2 regions of the Actinoplanes octamycinicus genome follow, and region 2 is predicted to be linked to the other one. Evidence: riboswitches for the same ligand, from Rfam matches in the RefSeq annotation. Region 2 holds a riboswitch; the other holds the start of a gene.

Region 1 (3,391 bases), 730 kb from region 2:
GTCGCGATCCTCGGCAAGCCGTGGGAGGAGGCCAAGCACCGCGTGGTGCGCACCCTCTCCGGCGGCGAGCAGAAACGGTTCGCCCTCGACCTGCTGCTGCGCGGCACCGACGAGGTGCTGCTGCTCGACGAGCCGGACAACTTCCTCGACGTGCCCGCCAAGCGCTGGCTGGAGCAACGGATCCGGGAGTCGGCCAAGACGATCATGTACGTCTCGCACGACCGGGAGCTGCTGGCGCAGACCGCCGACCGGGTGGTCGCGGTCGAGGGCGGCAGCGCGTGGGTGCATCCGGGCGGGTTCGCCTCCTGGCACGAGGCCCGGTCGAACCGGCACGAGCGGATGGAGGAGCTGCGCCGGCGCTGGGACGAGGAGCACGAGAAGCTGCGCGAGCTGGTCTTCACGCTGAAGAACAAGGCGGCCTACAACGACGGGCTGGCCTCGCGGTACCAGGCGGCCCAGACCCGGCTGCGCAAGTTCGAGGAGGCCGGCCCGCCGCCGCTGCCGCCCAAGGAGCAGTCGGTCCGGATGAACCTGCGCGGCGGCCGGACCGGCAAGCGCGCGGTCATCTGCGAGCAGCTCGAGCTGGAGGATCTGACCTTCCCGTTCGACCTGGAGATCTGGTACGGCGACCGGGTCGCCGTGCTCGGCGCGAACGGCAGCGGCAAGTCGCACTTCCTGCGGCTGCTCGCGGCCGGCGGCAGCGAGCCCGACCTGGAGCACCGGCCGGTCGACGGCGCGCCGCTCGCGCACGTCAAGCACAACGGCGTGGCGCGGCTCGGCGCGCGGGTCCGGCCCGGCCACTTCTCGCAGACCCACGACCGGCCCGAGCTGATGGAGAAGACGCTCGTCGAGATCCTCTGGCGCGGCGACGAGCACCGGTCCGGGATGGACCGGGCCGGCGCGATGAAGCACCTCAGCCGCTACGAGCTGTCCGCGCAGGGCGACCAGCGTTTCGGCACCCTCTCCGGCGGCCAGCAGGCGCGGTTCCTGGTGCTGTTGCTGGAGCTGTCCGGGGCGACGTTGCTGCTGCTCGACGAGCCGACCGACAACCTGGACCTGGCCTCCGCGGAGGCGCTCGAGGAGGGGCTGAAGGCCTTCGACGGGACGGTGATTGCGGTCACCCACGACCGCTGGTTCACCCGGTCCTTCGATCGCTTCGTGCTGTTCAGGAGCGACAACGAGGTGACCGAGGTGCCCGAGCCAGTTTGGGACGTGCGCTAGCCAGACTCATCAACGACCGGTTAGGGTCCGGTTACAACAACACCCACGGGAGTCCGGGCACCGGGCTGAGAGGGGGGCTGATGCGGCCCCCGACCGTCGAACCTGATCCGGGTCATGCCGGCGCAGGGAGGAGCGTGTCATGGACGCCTTGTCGTTCCCCAGGCTGCACGTCATCACCGACGACCTCGACGTCGTCCGCGGGGTGGCGCAGCCCGGCGTGGCGGTGCAGATCAGGATCAAGAGCAACGACCGTTTCGCGTACGAGGTGAGCACCGCCGCCGTCGGCATCTGCCGAGCCGCCGGAGCGATGGTCCTGGTCAACGACCGGATCGGAGTCGCGCTGGCGGCCGGCGCGGACGGGGTGCACCTCGGCGCCGACGACCTGCCGGTGGACGCCGCCCGGCGGGTGCTCGGCCCGGCCGCCGTCATCGGCGCGACCTGCCGGACCCCGGAGTCGGCGCGGGCCGCCGTCGCCCAGGGCGCGACGTACCTGGGCGTCGGACCCGCCTTCGCCACGTCCACCAAGGACGGACTGCCGCCGCCGCTCGGCCCGGACCGGGTCGCCGAGGTGGCCGCCGCCGTCCCGGAGACCCCGGTGCTGGCGATCGGCGGGATCACCCTGGACCGGGTCCCGCTGCTGAAGACGCACGGCATCGCCGCGGTGGCCGCGTTCACCGCGGACCCGCACGGGTCGGCCGGGGCGTTCCTGCGGGCCCTGGCATGAGGGCCGGCATCGTCGGCGGCGGCATCATCGGGCTCAGCGTCGCCGCCGAGCTGCTGCGGCGCGGGGCGGACGTCACGGTCTACGACCCGGCGCCCGACGGGACCGGCGGCGCCTGGCACGTGGCCGCCGGGATGCTCGCCCCGGGAGGCGAGTCGGTCTTCGAGTTCCCGCAGCTGGAACGGCTGCTGGCGGCGTCCGCCGAGCTGTGGCCGGCGTTCGCCGCGGACCTCGGGGAGGTCGGCTACGACACCGCCGGGACCCTCGGCCTGGCGCTGACCGCGGACGACGTCGCGGAGATGAGCCGGGAGTGGCGGCACCAGAAGCTGGCCCCGCTCACCGGCTCGCAGGTGCGGGAGTACGAACCGGCGCTCTCCCCGCGGATCCGGGCCGGCGTCCACGCCCCGACCGAGCTGCAGGTCGACCCGCGGCGGGTGATCCGGGCGTTGCGGGCGACGCTGGACGGACGCGTACGCGAAGCGGCTGTTCTCGATCTCTCCGAAGTGGACGCGGACGTCGTCGTGGTGGCGGCCGGATGTGGCACGGCGGCGCTCACCGGGCTGCCGATCCGGCCGGTGAAAGGCCAGGTCCTCCGGCTGCGCGGCGAGCCCGGGCTGCTCCGGCACGTGATCGACGGCGCCGCCGACGGCCGGCACGTCTACCTGGTGCCGCGCGCCGACGGCGAGATCGTGGTCGGCGCCACCCAGGAGGAACGCACCGACCGGCAGCCCACCGCCGGCGGCGTCCACGACCTGCTGCGCGCCGCCCTCGACCTGGTCCCCGGCCTGGCCGACCACGAACTCGCCGAGGTCACCGTCGGGCACCGCCCCGGCACCCCGGACAACGCCCCGATCCTCGGCACGCTCCGCGACAACGTCGTCGTCGCCGCCGGGCACCACCGCAACGGCATCCTGCTCGCGCCGATCACCGCACGCCTGATCGCCGACCTGGTGCTCACCGGAGAAACCGACCCGCTCATCGACGACTTCACCCCCGGGAGGTTCGGATGCGCCTGACCGTCAACGGCCGGCCACAGACCAGGAGCGAGTCCTGCTCGGTCGCCACGCTGGTCGCCGAGATCACCGACGCGCACCGCGGCGTCGCGGTCGCCGTCAACGGCTCGGTCGTGCCGCGCTCCACCTGGGAGCGGGTCGACCTGTCCGACGGCGACGCGGTCGAGGTGCTGACCGCCGCGCAGGGCGGCTGACATGGACCTGTTGCCGGAGAACGGACTCATCCTCGGCACCGGCGGCGCGAACAGCCTCGCCGCGCTGGAGGAGGCGATCGTCGCCTCGCGGACCGACCTGGTCACCGTGGCGCTGCGGCGGGTCGAGGCGGCCGGTCCCGGGCTGCTGCCGATGCTGGACCGGCTCAAGGTGCGGATCCTGCCGAACACCGCCGGCTGCTACACCGCCGGCGACGCGATCAAGACGGCCCGGATGGCCCGCG
Region 2 (3,391 bases):
CGGTGATCCGCCCGCCGCCCGGCGCGAGCAGGCCGCCGAGCAGCAGCGCCAAGGTGGACTTGCCGGCGCCGTTGGGGCCGGTCACCGCCAGCACCTGGCCGGCCCGCGCGGTCAGCGACACCTCGGGGAGCCGGCCCGGGACGGTGACCCGCTCGGCACACACCAGCTCGTCGGCAGCGGAGGGGCGTACCGAAGGAGCCGGTCTGCCGACGGCCCGGCCCGGCACCCAGACGCCCTCGCCGGCGAGCTCGTCGCCGTGGGCCGCGAACACCGACTCGGGCGTGCCGTCGGCCCGCACCCCACCCCCCGGCGCCAGCACGACCACCCGGTCCACCAGCGGCAACGCCTCGGCCACCCGGTGCTCCACGATGATCAGCGTGGTGTCCGTGCCGGCGGTCCGGCCGATCGCGTCGCGGATCAGCGCGGCGCCGGCCGGGTCCAGGTTGGCGGTCGGCTCGTCGAGCAGCAGCAGACCGGGCCGCAGCGCGATCACCCCGGCGAGCGCCAGGCGCTGCGCCTCGCCGCCGGAGAGCGCATGGGTGGGGCGATCGTTCCGGTACGGGAAACCGACCCGGGTGAGAGCGTCGGCGACCCGGGGCCAGATGCCGGCCGCGGGCACTCCCCGATTCTCCAGGCCGAAGGCCACGTCGTCGCCGGAGCGGGCCATCACCAGCTGGGTCTGCGGATCCTGGAACAGGATGCCGACCCGGTCCCGGGCCTTGCGCGGCTCCAGCCCGTCGATCTCGATGCTGCCCTCGGCCTCGCCGGAGTCCTCCGGCAGCAGCCCGGCCAGCGCGGCCAGCAGGGTGCTCTTGCCGGCCCCGGAGGGACCCAGCAGGAGCACCCGCTCGCCACGCCGCACGTGCAGGTCCAGCCCGCGCACCGCCCAGGCGCGACGGCCCGCGTGCCGCCATCCGAACCCGCGCAGCAGAACCTCGGACATGAACTAGATCAGTGCCCGTTCCCGGCCGGCGGCGAACCGGTCGAGGACGCCGGTCGGGGCCAGCGCCCGGACCACCAGCCAGGCGCCGGCGCCGGCGACGACCGCGGCGCTGGCCACGGTGATCAGCGCGTACGGCACCCGGTAGCTCCACAGGGCGTAGTCGTAGGTCCAGACGAACCAGTCGAAGACCGCGGCGACCACGCCGGCCAGGGCGCCGGAGAGGACGCTGACCGGCAGGTTGAAGACCCGGTAGCGGAACATCGCGAAGGCCAGCTCGGCGCCGAGGCCCTGGACGGCGCCCTGGATGATCACCGTGGCGCCCCACTTGTTGCCGAGCAGCGCCGAGATGATCGCGGCGACGGTCTCGGTGAAGAACGCGGCGCCCGGCTTCCGGATGATCAGCCCGCTCAGCACGGCCGGCAGGAACCACATGCCGTAGAGCACCGACTGGGCCGGCGGGAAGAACAGGAACGCGTTCTCGGTGGCGGCCCAGACCGCGTCCCAGGCCCAGAAGATCACGCCGAACGCGACGGCGATGACCGAGGCGATCACGATGTCTATCGTGCGCCACTTGGTGGGGTTGTCCGTTTTCATGTACGCCTCCCAGCGTGTATGCACCGGGAGGAGACGCACGCCATGCGTGAACATGGCGCGGCTGGAGAAGACCGAACTTCCTGCGCTGGCATTACCCAGATCAGGTGCGAGGGTCTGCGGCCAGGCCGCACTCTCAGCGCTGTGCGCTCCCCTGTCGGATCGAATCCCGTCCGCGACGCGCTGTCCGCGCGATCCCGGCCGAGCTTCGTTGGATGTGCTTCGATGACGCTAACACCGGCGCATCGGTCCAGCACAGCGAGGGAGTGATCACATGCAGGTCAAGGCTCGCGGCCTGACGTTCGAGGTGACCGAAGGGGGTCCCGAGGACGGGCAGCCGGTGCTGCTGCTGCACGGTTTCCCGCAGGACCGCCGCGAGTTCGATCTCCTGCTGCCCCGGCTGCACGCGGCCGGCCTGCGCACCTACGCGATGGACCAGCGCGGCTACTCGCCCGGCGCCCGCCCGTCCGGCGCCGGCTCCTACCGGATCGGCGAGGCGGTGGCCGACGTGCTCGGCGTGCTGGACAGCCTCGGCATCGAGTCGGCGCACCTGGTCGGGCACGACTGGGGCGCCCAGGTGGCCTGGCTGGTGGCCGGCCGGCACCCGGAGCGGGTGCGGACGCTGACCGCGGTCTCGGTGCCGCACCCGCGGGCCATGATGCTGGCCCTGCGGGTCCGGCCGAGCCAGCAGGCCCGGCTGGCGTACTTCCAGCTGTTCCGCAGCCCGGTGGCGGAGAAGCTGCTGCTCGGCGGCGGCGCGCTGGTGCTGCGCCGGATGTTCGGCCCGATCGGGCCGCGCGCCGACCTCTACGTCAAGGCGATGCGCGAGCCGGGCCGGCTGACCGGCGGGCTGAACTGGTACCGCGCGTTCCGCACCGCGGACGTCGCCGACCTGGGCGAGATCACCGTGCCGACCACGTTCGTCTGGAGCGACCGGGACGGCGTGGTCGGGCTGACCGCCGTGCTGCGCACCGCCGACTGGGTGAGCGCCGACTATCAGCTGGTCGCGATCCGCGGGGTCAGTCACTGGGTGCCCGAGCAGGCGCCGGCCGAGCTGGCCGACGCGGTGCTGGCGCGGATCGGCGTTTGACCATGGCCGGGACGGGGAATGGCGGAGCACCATGGCCCCCTCGTCGAAGGAAACCGAAAAACAGCGTTGGGACCGGAACTTCGCGGACCTGTTGCAGGAGCTGCGGGTCGCTCAGACCGGCGTGCAGATCCTCTTCGCCTTCCTGCTGACCCTGCCGTTCTCCAGTGGCTTCCCCAAGGCCACCGCGTTCCAGAAGGACGTCTACATGGTGGCGCTGATCAGCGCCGCCTTCGCGACCGCGCTGATCATCTCGCCGGTGGCGTTCCACCGCGCCCTGTTCCGGCAGGGCCGCAAACCGGAGCTGGTCCGCTACTCGCACCGGATGGCCACCGGCGGGCTGGCCTGCATGCTGGTGTCGATGGTCAGCAGCGTCCTGCTGATCACCGACTACGTGCTGCACGCCCGCTGGGCGGTGATCCTGACCGTGGTGGCGGCCGGCTGGTTCCTGACCTTCTGGGCGATCCTGCCGATCACCCACCGCAACTGGGGCGAGGACGAGGACAAGGACGGTTTCGTCCTGGACGACACCCCGGCCGCGGTCAGCTCCGGGACGGGCGCAGACCGAGACGCCTGAGTTCCAGCTCGGCCAGCGCGTCCACGGCGGCCGCGTCGCCGTTGCGCCAGCTCTGCGCGATGTCCGGACCCAGCCGGGTCAGCTCGCCGAGCGGCCGGGAGGCCAGCGCCCGCAGCGCCAGCAGATCCCGGCCGGCCGGTTCGTCGCGGACCGCGGCGGCCACCGAGGCGCGCCGGATCCAGCGCAGCCGCAG

The links. Region 2 has a riboswitch for thiamine pyrophosphate ahead of BJY16_RS14860 (ECF transporter S component). Riboswitches for the same ligand answer to the same signal wherever they lie in the genome.
Region 1: it holds a riboswitch for thiamine pyrophosphate, as region 2 does, so the genes downstream of both, BJY16_RS11670 (thiamine phosphate synthase) here and BJY16_RS14860 (ECF transporter S component) in region 2, are expected to answer to the same signal.

The regions. Positions count from the first base shown of each region.
Region 1 is NZ_JACHNB010000001.1:2,571,811-2,575,201, forward strand. It holds gene BJY16_RS11665 (ABC-F family ATP-binding cassette domain-containing protein) at 1-1,221, shown strand, start outside; TPP riboswitch at 1,257-1,367, shown strand; gene BJY16_RS11670 (thiamine phosphate synthase) at 1,361-1,945, shown strand; gene thiO (glycine oxidase ThiO) at 1,942-2,958, shown strand; gene thiS (sulfur carrier protein ThiS) at 2,949-3,149, shown strand; gene BJY16_RS11685 (thiazole synthase) at 3,151-3,391, shown strand, end outside.
Region 2 is NZ_JACHNB010000001.1:3,306,365-3,309,755, forward strand. It holds gene BJY16_RS14855 (ABC transporter ATP-binding protein) at 1-943, opposite strand, end outside; gene BJY16_RS14860 (ECF transporter S component) at 947-1,537, opposite strand; TPP riboswitch at 1,597-1,700, opposite strand; gene BJY16_RS14865 (alpha/beta fold hydrolase) at 1,809-2,624, shown strand; gene BJY16_RS14870 (DUF6328 family protein) at 2,656-3,198, shown strand; gene BJY16_RS14875 (hypothetical protein) at 3,164-3,391, opposite strand, start outside.